DNA from 3 places in the Neorhizobium sp. CSC1952 genome. Region 2 is predicted to be linked to each of the others. Evidence: riboswitches for the same ligand, from Rfam matches in the RefSeq annotation. Region 2 holds a riboswitch; each other region holds the start of a gene.
What was found. Region 2 has a riboswitch for cobalamin ahead of bluB (5,6-dimethylbenzimidazole synthase). Riboswitches for the same ligand answer to the same signal wherever they lie in the genome.
Positions count from the first base shown of each region.

Region 1: another riboswitch for cobalamin. It lies ahead of QTA58_RS03925 (aromatic ring-hydroxylating dioxygenase subunit alpha); the one in region 2 lies ahead of bluB (5,6-dimethylbenzimidazole synthase).
Region 3: another riboswitch for cobalamin. It lies ahead of QTA58_RS09805 (CbtB-domain containing protein); the one in region 2 lies ahead of bluB (5,6-dimethylbenzimidazole synthase).

Region 1 is NZ_CP128416.1:734,220-737,488, reverse strand. Features, by position in the region: gene QTA58_RS03935 (L-threonylcarbamoyladenylate synthase) at 1-49, opposite strand, end outside; gene QTA58_RS03930 (DUF6656 family protein) at 83-697, opposite strand; cobalamin riboswitch at 850-1,065, shown strand; gene QTA58_RS03925 (aromatic ring-hydroxylating dioxygenase subunit alpha) at 1,174-2,418, shown strand; gene QTA58_RS03920 (BA14K family protein) at 2,538-2,963, shown strand; gene QTA58_RS03915 (BA14K family protein) at 3,157-3,269, shown strand, end outside.
Region 2 is NZ_CP128416.1:4,411,769-4,415,037, reverse strand. Features, by position in the region: gene QTA58_RS21325 (NAD+ synthase) at 1-812, shown strand, start outside; gene QTA58_RS21320 (TolB family protein) at 830-1,669, shown strand; cobalamin riboswitch at 1,687-1,875, shown strand; gene bluB (5,6-dimethylbenzimidazole synthase) at 1,949-2,635, shown strand; gene QTA58_RS21310 (hypothetical protein) at 2,636-3,269, opposite strand, start outside.
Region 3 is NZ_CP128416.1:1,959,808-1,963,076, reverse strand. Features, by position in the region: gene QTA58_RS09820 (cobyric acid synthase) at 1-90, opposite strand, end outside; gene cobO (cob(I)yrinic acid a,c-diamide adenosyltransferase) at 94-708, opposite strand; gene QTA58_RS09810 (CbtA family protein) at 705-1,478, opposite strand; gene QTA58_RS09805 (CbtB-domain containing protein) at 1,492-1,668, opposite strand; cobalamin riboswitch at 1,705-1,901, opposite strand; cobalamin riboswitch at 1,974-2,184, shown strand; gene QTA58_RS09800 (DUF1636 domain-containing protein) at 2,297-2,695, shown strand; gene cobW (cobalamin biosynthesis protein CobW) at 2,692-3,269, shown strand, end outside.

The DNA of each region.
Region 1 (3,269 bases), 1.2 Mb from region 2:
TGAGCGCGTCTTCGTGGTTGCGGGTGATATCGATGATCTCGGCCGTCATGTCCGCACGTCCATAGCGCGGACCGGGCCGTCTTCAAAGCTTTTTGATGATCTCGCGCAGCGCATTGCTCGATGCGCCGAGCGTCAGCACGTTCTTGATCGCTTCCATCGGATCGCTGGTCTGGAACAGGAGCCCGTTCTTGCGGATCGAGCGGTCGATCCGGAATGGCTCGCCCGGCTCGCCCTCGATCGCGACGGCGAAGTACATGCGCGAATAGGTCGTGCTGATGCGTTCGAAAAATATCTCCTCTTCCCCGATCTCGGAGAAGAAATTGGCGATGTAGAAGGACCAGCTGACCGGCACGCGGCGTGCAAGGAGCGTTCTCGCCGCCGTGACATGGCAGTAGCCGAGATGCGGGCGCTCGTCGAGCGTGCGGTGGAAGATGATCTTCGGGAACTGGATCGACCGATGGAATGCGTTGATCCGCTCGTGGCTCTTTTCGCCGGCGGCTTCCAGTTTCTTGCCCGTGCGTGCCGCGACTTCCGCGTAGCTGACGTAGCGCCGCTCCGCCGGCATCCAGATGGAGCTGTTGCGGGCGATGCGCCCGGTGCGCAGGAATTCCGAATGCGCGGTCGTCTTCGGCGCCGCGGGAGCAGGAGGCTTCGGCGGCGGAGCTTCGTAATAGCGGAATTTTCCCGTAGCCCGCATGGTGGCGCTGCTCCCATCGATGGCGGGACCGTAACATTCACCCCTTAATGACCGGTTTTCCTTTCGCGGGGCTTGAGGGTTTTCCGAAGCCGTCGTCAATGCGGTTGCCGATGTCGCAATGTTGCCTATGCGACACGCGGGGCTGATGATTATATCCGCTGCAAGCTCAAGGTGCCGCCTCGCTAGGGAGGGCGGAGAATTGGGAAGCCGGTCGAAACCCGGCGCTGCCCCCGCAACGGTGGTGGAGTTGAGAGGCCTGGCAGAAGTCACTGGGAAAGAGCCGGAACGGCCGCCCGGGAAGGCGCCATGCCCGTCCCGCAAGGGACAGCTCCTGAGCCCGGAAACCAGCCTGGGATGAGAGAGAATTTGACCGATCGCGGTGGGCGCTCGGGACGCGGAGATTGCGGGTCGGAGCCGGCCGGTATTTCCCTGTCCTTCCGTGGTTGCTCAAGGGCCGCATTGACGAGGAAGGCAAGATGGAAATTCGCAGTCAGGTCCTGCGGCAGCTCAAGAACCGCCGCGAAGGCTTCAGCCTCGAACAGGCCTTTTATACCGATCCCGATTATTACAGGCTCGATCTCGAATTGATCTGGTATCGCGATTGGCTGTTCGTCGGCCACGATTGCGAACTGCCCAAGGCCGGCAGCTATTTCACGCTGCAGATCGGCGACTATCCGGTCGTCGTCGTGCGCGGCCGTGACGGTCAGATCCGGGCGCTCCACAACACCTGCCGCCATCGCGGCAGCCGGGTCTGCACCAAGGAAAGCGGTTCGGCGGTACGGCTCGTCTGTCCCTACCATCAATGGACCTACGAGCTCGACGGCTCGCTGCTGATCGCCCGGCAGATGGGCCAGGATTTCGACAAGACGCAGTTCGGGCTGAAGAAGGTCCATTGCGAGAGCGTCGCCGGCTACATCTTCATCTGCCTTGCCAACGAGGCTCCCGACTTCGCGCCCGTCCGCGCCGCGATCGAGCCCTACATGGCGCCGCATCGCCTGTCGGAGGCCAAGGTCGCCCACCAGTCGACGATTATCGAGAAGGGCAACTGGAAGCTCGTCTGGGAAAACAATCGCGAATGTTACCATTGCGCCGGCAATCACCCGGAACTCTGCCGTACGTTCCCGGAGGCGCCGACCGTCACGGGCGTGTCGGGTGCGATCGACGATCCGGTCATCCTCGAGCACTGGCAGCGCTGCGAGGCGGCCGATCTGCCGAGCGAGTTCAGGATATCGCCGGACGGCCAGTTCCGTGTGGCCCGCATGCCGCTGATCGAAGGCGCCGAAAGCTATACCATGTTCGGGAGGAGCGCCGTGCAGCGAAGGCTTTCCGACGACGTGGCGATCGACGGGATCGGTACGATGCTGCTCTTCCATTATCCGACCACGTGGAACCACATGCTGGGCGACCATGCGGTCTCCTTCCGCGTCACGCCGATCGGGCCGGAGGAGACGGCGGTCACCACCAAATGGCTGGTTCACAAGGATGCGGTCGAAGGCGTCGATTACAATCTGGAAGAGCTGACGCATGTCTGGAACATGACCAACGACCAGGACCGTCAGATCGTCGAGGAAAACGCCTTCGGAATCCGCTCGCCGGCATACGAGCCGGGGCCCTATTCGGCGGTGCACGAAGGTGGCGTCATGCAGTTCGTCGAATGGTATTCGAACTTCATGGTCAATCGCCTTCAGGGCGATCAGACGATGCTTTCGATCGTTGCGTGATCCGGTTTCTTCCGAGGCTGATCGCTTATTCGTGATCGTCGAGAACCCTTCTCCCAGGAACGGAATACTCTATTTTGCATTGTTTCCTAAACAGAATTCAGAACAAGGAAACATGAGGAATGAGATCTTTTCGTTTACGCCTGACCGCGGTCGCGATCGCCGCCGCGTCCGCTTTTGCCGGGTTTACGCCCGCGCAGGCTTTCCAGATGCCCGCGGCGCCCGGCATTTCGTTCGCCAACCCCGTGACGGATGTGCAGTACCGGGATCGCCGTGACTGGCGGCGCGACCGCTATGGCTGGCATCGCGGTTATCGAGGCTATCGCGATCGCCGTCCGGGCTATCGGTATCACAACGGCTTCTGGTTCCCGCTGGCTGCCTTCGCCACCGGAGCGATCATCGGCGGCGCGGTCGCGGCCGATCGCGGCGGCTATGGCAGCCGGCACGTCGCCTGGTGCGAAAGCCGCTACCGGACCTACCGCGCTTCGGATAATACCTACGTGCCGCGTGCCGGCGTTCGCGCGCAATGCGTATCGCCGTACCGGTAAGATCATTTCGAGGCTGGAATGTGGGACCCGGTTCGGGCATCTGCCCGGGCCGGGTTTCCGTTGCTTGTGCGTTAATCACGCATTCAGGATGAATTTTCTAGTATCGTGGGGAACTTACGGTTCGTCGATGGCAGGCGCTGTCGGAGCCGGCGAAGGAAATGAAAACGTCGACCAAGGGTTGGGAGAGTTCAACATGACGCTGTTCAAGAAAATCGCGGTCGCGGGCATTTCCGCCGCCGTTCTGCTCGGCTCGCTGATGCCGGCCGGGGCAATGCCGCTGCCGGCCGCTCCGGCAGCCGGGATCGA
Region 2 (3,269 bases):
ACGGTTTCAAGTCGGTCGTGCTCGGCCTCTCCGGCGGCATCGACTCCGCGCTTTGCGCGGCGATCGCCGTCGACGCGCTCGGCGAGGAGCGGGTGCGCACCGTCATGCTGCCTTATCGTTACACGTCCGAGGATTCGCTGAAGGACGCGGCCGACTGTGCCAAAGCGCTCGGCTGCCGTTACGACATCGTGCCGATCGCCGAGCCCGTCGACGGTTTCTTGTCGGCGCTGTCGGAACTCTTCGAAGGGACGGACGAGGGTATTACCGAGGAGAACCTGCAGAGCCGCGCCCGCGGCACCATTCTCATGGCGATCTCCAACAAGTTCGGCTCGATGGTGGTGACGACCGGCAACAAGTCGGAAATGTCGGTGGGCTACGCGACCCTTTACGGCGACATGAACGGCGGCTTCAATCCGATCAAGGATCTCTACAAGATGCAGGTCTATGCGCTCTCCGCCTGGCGCAATCGGCACCTGCCGCCGACCGCGCTCGGGCCGACGGGCGAGGTGATCCCGAAGAACATCCTTTCCAAGGCACCGTCGGCGGAACTGAGGCCCAACCAGACGGACCAGGATTCCCTGCCGCCCTATCCGGCGCTGGACGACATTCTCGAATGCCTCGTCGAGATGGAAATGGGCACGGAGGAGATCGTCGCCCGAGGCCACGACGCCGCGACCGTGCACCGCATCGAGCACCTGCTTTATCTCGCCGAATACAAGCGGCGGCAATCGGCGCCGGGCGTGAAGATCACCAAGAAGAATTTCGGCCGCGACCGGCGCTATCCGATCACCAACCGGTTCAGGGACCGGTAGGGGAGCCGGCCATGGCGCTGCGCAGCTCGGTCGAGGTCTTCGACATCCGTACCCGCCGGAACCGCGTGGTCTGGCAGACGGAAGAACTGTTCGAGGCGCCGAACTGGTCGCCGGACGGACGCTATCTGATGCTGAACAGCGAGGGATCGATCTACCGCCTGTCACCGGATGGCGACGGCGAGCCCGAGCTGGTGGACACGGGCTTTGCCCGGCAGTGCAACAACGACCACGGCATCTCGCCGGACGGCGCCCTGATTGCCGTCTCGGACAAGGTGGAATTCGGCAAGTCGGCGATCTACGTTCTGTCGGCGGAAGGCGGCGTGCCGAGATTGGTGACGAAGAACCTGCCGTCCTACTGGCACGGCTGGTCGCCGGACGGGAAGACATTCGCCTATTGCTGCATCCGGGACCAGGTCTTTGACATCTATACGATCGGTATCGAAGGCGGCGAGGAGACGCGGCTCACCTTCGGCGAAGGCCGCAATGACGGTCCGGACTATTCGCCGGATGGAAAGTGGATCTATTTCAACTCCAGCCGCACCGGCCTGATGCAGATCTGGCGCGTGCCGGCCGAGGGTGGTCCGGCCGAGCGGATCACAAACAGCAATTACGGCGACTGGTTTCCGCATCCATCACCAAGGGGTGACAAGATCGTCTTCGTCTCCTACGACGCCGATGTCTTCGACCACCCGCGCGACCGGAATGTCAGGGTCCGGCTGATGGATATGGACGGCGGCAATGTCGAGACGCTGTTCGATCTTTTCGGCGGGCAGGGCACGATGAACTCGCCCAATTGGGCGCCGGACGGCGATGAATTCGCCTATGTGCGGTATTTCCCCGTCGCATCGGCGGCTTGAACGGCTGTGGTCTTCCGGGCATAAAGCTTTCGTCAGGTGCCCGCTTCTGCGGGAGAATCGGGAATCCGGTGAGATGCCGGAACGTGCCCGACGCTGTGAGGCCGACGCTTGGCCGCGAGATCTACGCCACTGGAATTTTCCGGGAAGGCAGCGGCGCAGGCGAATGAAGCCAAGTCAGAAGACCGGCCTGACGGGATAGACCGATCCGCGCGGACGGCGGCAGGTTTCGAAGCTCTCCTTGTGCCGCAGGCATGGGGTGCTGCATTGTTGGGGAAAACGATGCGACCTGATCTTTTCGAACCCGGCCTCGTTACTGCCGGCGAATTTTCCGAAGCCGAGCGGGCGGCCGTCTACAGGGCGATCGGGACGCGCCGCGACGTGCGCGACCAGTTCCTGCCCGAGCCGTTGCCGGACGACCTCGTGATGCGGCTGCTTGCCGCCGCCCATGCGGCGCCGTCGGTCGGCTTCATGCAGCCCTGGAACTTCGTCCTGATCCGCGATCCGGCGGTGCGGGAAGCGGCTTTCGCCGCCTTTTCGCGCGCCAATGAGGAGGCTGCGGACATGTTCCCCGAAGAACGGCGCGATCTCTATCGCAGCCTGAAGCTCGAAGGCATCTGCAAGGCGCCGCTCTCGATCTGCGTGACCTGCGATCCGGACAGGGCAGGGCCGGTCGTTCTGGGGCGTACGCACAATCCGCGCATGGATGTCTATTCGACCGTCTGCGCCGTGCAGAACCTCTGGCTTGCGGCGCGCGCCGAAGGCGTCGGCGTCGGCTGGGTGAGCATCTTCCGCGACGAGGATGTGCGCGCTCTGCTCGGCATTCCCGAGCGCATCGAGATCGTCGCCTGGCTCTGCCTGGGTTACGTCGATCGGCTTTATGCCGAGCCGGAACTGGCGGTCAGAGGCTGGCGCCAGCGCCTGCCGCTCGAGGAGCTGATCTTCAGGGAGAAATGGGAGAACCGCTGATCACTGCTGCGGCTGCGGCCCGCTCGATTTCGGATGGGCGAGATCGATGTTTTCCTCGGGCAGGAATTGCGGGCCGACCATCCGCACCTTCCTGTTCGGATCATAGGGACGCTCCGGACCCGGCAGGTTCGGCTGGACGGCCGCTGCCTGCGGCTGTTCCGGCGGCGTGGTGCGCAGATTGGTGATGCCGGAATAGGGTTCTTCCTTCGGCAGTTCGATACCCTGCACCTTCATCCGTTCCTTCTGGTCCTCTTCCACGTCGGACGGAATGCAGCTGTTCGAGCGGATCGCCGCGAGAATGGCGGTGCGTTCGTCGGAGGACTGCACCAATTGCCGCGCATTGTTTCGCTCGTCCGTTATGCCGTCGCGGTTCGCTTCCGCCTGCTGGAGCTGATCGCGGATTTCCTGGCAGATCTCGCTGTCCGCATCGCCAAGGGCGATGATGCTCCCGGTGCCGCAGCCGGCGCTGCGCATCTCGATGCGCAACTGCCGGATGACGCTGTTCTGGCGGCTGAGCTGCTGCGCGTAACGCCGCATTTCGGCGGTGTTGCCGATCACCTGGCGGGTGTTGTTGAGCTGCCGGTAAAGCGCCGCGCAGGCCGCGATGTCCCGCGCAGAGGCCGCTGCGGGAACG
Region 3 (3,269 bases), 2.5 Mb from region 2:
CAGGGTGAAGGCGCGGGCAAGCCCGGCCACCACCAGCGACTTGCCCACATCCGAGCCCGTTCCCTGAAACATGAGAGATCGGGCAACCATCGCTCAGAACTCGATGCCGGCCTGGGCCTTCACGCCGGCCTTGAAGTGATGCTTCACCAGCGTCATCTCGGTTACCATATCGGCGGCCTCGATCAAGGCCGGCTTGGCGTTGCGGCCGGTGACGACCACATGCAGGTCGGGCCGCCGGGCCTGCAGCGCGGCAACCACCTTGTCGAGATCGAGGTAGTCGTAGCGCAGAGCGATATTGAGCTCGTCGAGGATGACGAGGCCGATCGTCTCGTCGGCCATCAGGTCGAGCGCCTTTTCCCACGCTTTTTCGGCAGCGGCGATGTCCCGCTTCAGGTCCTGCGTTTCCCAGGTGAACCCTTCGCCCATCGTATGCCAGACGACCCGGTCGCCGAACACGGCGAGCGCCGGCTGCTCGCCGGTCGACCAGGCGCCCTTGATGAACTGCACCACGCCGACGCGCCGGTTGTTGCCGAGCATGCGGAGCGCCAGGCCGAAGGCGGCGGTGGATTTGCCCTTGCCGGGACCGGTGTGGATGATGAGAAGACCCTTTTCGAGGGTCTTCTCCGCGACTTCGGCATCTTGAACCGCCTTGCGGTTCGCCATCTTGACGCGATGGCGTTCGGCTGCCGCCTGATCGATCTCCTTCACCGCGGAGCCAGCCCCGCCAGCGGACGCGCCGCGGCGTCTTCGCCGGCCCGGAAACGTTCGCGGACCACGCCGGCAAGCGCGCCCAGCGCCGCCCAGAACACCAGATTGGTGACGTAAACGGCATTGACGAAGCGGGCATGCAGCTCCAGCGGCACCGCCGTTTCATGCGTCGGCGGCAACGGGGCGCCAACCACATGCGGCGCGATCAGCAGAACGATCGCCGGTACGGCAAACACGACGGAACGGGTATAGGCGAGCAGGCCGAGGCCGAATGCTGTGCAGACGGCTGTCGAAATCCACCAGACCTGGCGCGGACCGAGCTCGGCGGCCGGCATGCCCGGCAGTTCCGGCGGCAGGCCGAGGCCAGGTGCGAGGCTGACGGCAAGAAAGCCGGCCATGCCGAACATCAACCCGCCGTGCCAGCCCTTGAGGCCTCCGAGGGCTTCCGAGATTGCGATCAGCACAAGGCCGAAGCCGATTGCCGAGAGAATGTTGGCGGCGGCAGTGTAGATGAAGCGCTCGAAACCGTCGGCGGGAGCCCAGGCTTCCTCGCCGTGACTATGTTCGGCAGCCGCAGGAGCCGCGGCACCGGCAGCCGGGGCAGCCTCATGGCTGTGGCTGTGACCGGCCTCGGCGCCGCCGGCATTTTCATAGGTCTCCGCCTGCAGGATGAGCGGCACCGTCGAGAAGCTCTGCAAGACGGTCAGCAGAAGTCCGGCCACAAGCCCGGCGATCACCGCCGTTAGGACGATGTTGCGAAACAGCGACATTTGGAAATTCCTCTCAGTGGCAGGGGAAGGCCAGCGAGTGGCGCGTATCGTGGGCGGCGTTGTGGACGACTTCCAGATGCGAGAAGCCGACAAAACCGACGATGAACAGGCCGAGAATAGCCGTCATGCTGAGGGGGATGATCTTCGAAGCGGAAACGCCGACTGCACTTGCGGCAGAATTCGTGACCATGTGTTTCGTCCTTTCGCCCTCCACCCGAGGGCCGTTCAAGTTCCGTTTGCCGAAGGCAGGTCTCCTGGCTCGCGAATCAGGCGCCTCGCATCCGCCTTCCCGGGAAAACCCAGTGGCATTTGGATGGAAGCTCTCCGCTTACAGTTGCGGGGGCAGCCGCGGGTTCGACGGGTCCCTCCGTCTCACCGCATTCCCTCTCGGCCCTTCCGGGCACCATCGACCGCTCCACTATAGCCGAATTCCGCCTTCCCGCAATCGCCTTTGCGACACCCGCTGCACTCCATTGACATGGACCTGCGACCGGGCTTACTTGGAAGGGAGACGGTCCTTCTCCGGCAACGGAGAAGGTCAAGAGGGAATGCGGTGCGACCCCGATGAGGGTCAAAGCCGCGGCTGCCCCCGCAACTGTAAGCGGAGAGCCCGAGCCAAGAAGCCACTGGAGAGACGATCCGGGAAGGCTGGCTCAGAGGCGAGGACCCGCGAGCCAGGAGACCTGCCGTCGAAAGACATCGTGCTCGCCGGGCGGGGTGCTCCGGGTCGAGGATTTCGTTCACGGCCGAACCGGCGAGAGCCGGACGTGCCCGCACCCCGACATGTTTTACGTGGCGGACAGGCGGCCGAGTGACGAATGATGATTGACGAGCAGCCCGGAAACGAAGCGGACGTGACGATCTTCGTGTGCACCAACTGCCGCGACGAATCGAACGCCGAGATGCGCCCGGGCGTGGCGCTGATAGCGGCGCTCAAGGAAGCGACGGCCGGCAAGCCGCTTGCCGTCAAACCCGTCACCTGCCTTGCCAATTGCGAAAAAAGCCCGAGCGCGGCCTTCAACCACCGATCCGGCTGGTCCTATGTGTTCGGCTATCTCGCGCCGGAAAACGTCGAGGACATCGTCACCGGTGCAATGATGCTGGCCGAGGACGAGCGCGGTTTCCTTCCCCTTCGCGGCCGCCCCGCCTGCCTGCGCGGCAAGGGCATGACGGCCCGCATTCCACCCTTCCATCATCACGAGGACATGCCTTCATGAGCGTCAATTTCGATCGCGTCCCCTGCACCGTCGTCACCGGTTTCCTGGGCGCCGGCAAGACCACGCTGATCCGCAACCTGATCGAGAAGCTGGACGGCAAGCGGCTGGCGATCATCGTCAACGAATTCGGCGATGTCGGGATCGACGGCGAGGTGCTGAAGGGGTGCGGCATCGAGACCTGCCCCGAGGACAATATCATCGAGCTCGCCAACGGCTGCATCTGCTGCACCGTCGCCGACGATTTCGTCCCGGCGATCGACCAGATCCTCTCCCGCGAGCCGCGCGTCGACCATATTCTGATCGAAACCTCCGGCCTCGCCCTGCCGAAGCCTCTCGTTCAGGCCTTCCAATGGCCGGATGTGAAGGCGCGCGTCACCGTCGACGGTGTCGTTGCGGTCGTGGACGGCGTGGCGCTTGCGGAGGGCAGGGTCGCCGACGACCATGACGCACTGGAAGCTCAGCGCCAGGCCGATGGCTCGATCGACCACGACGATCCCGTGGAGGAGGTTTTTGAAGATCAGGTCGCCTGCGCCGACATGATCGTGCTGACCAAGACCGACCTTCTGGATTCCGG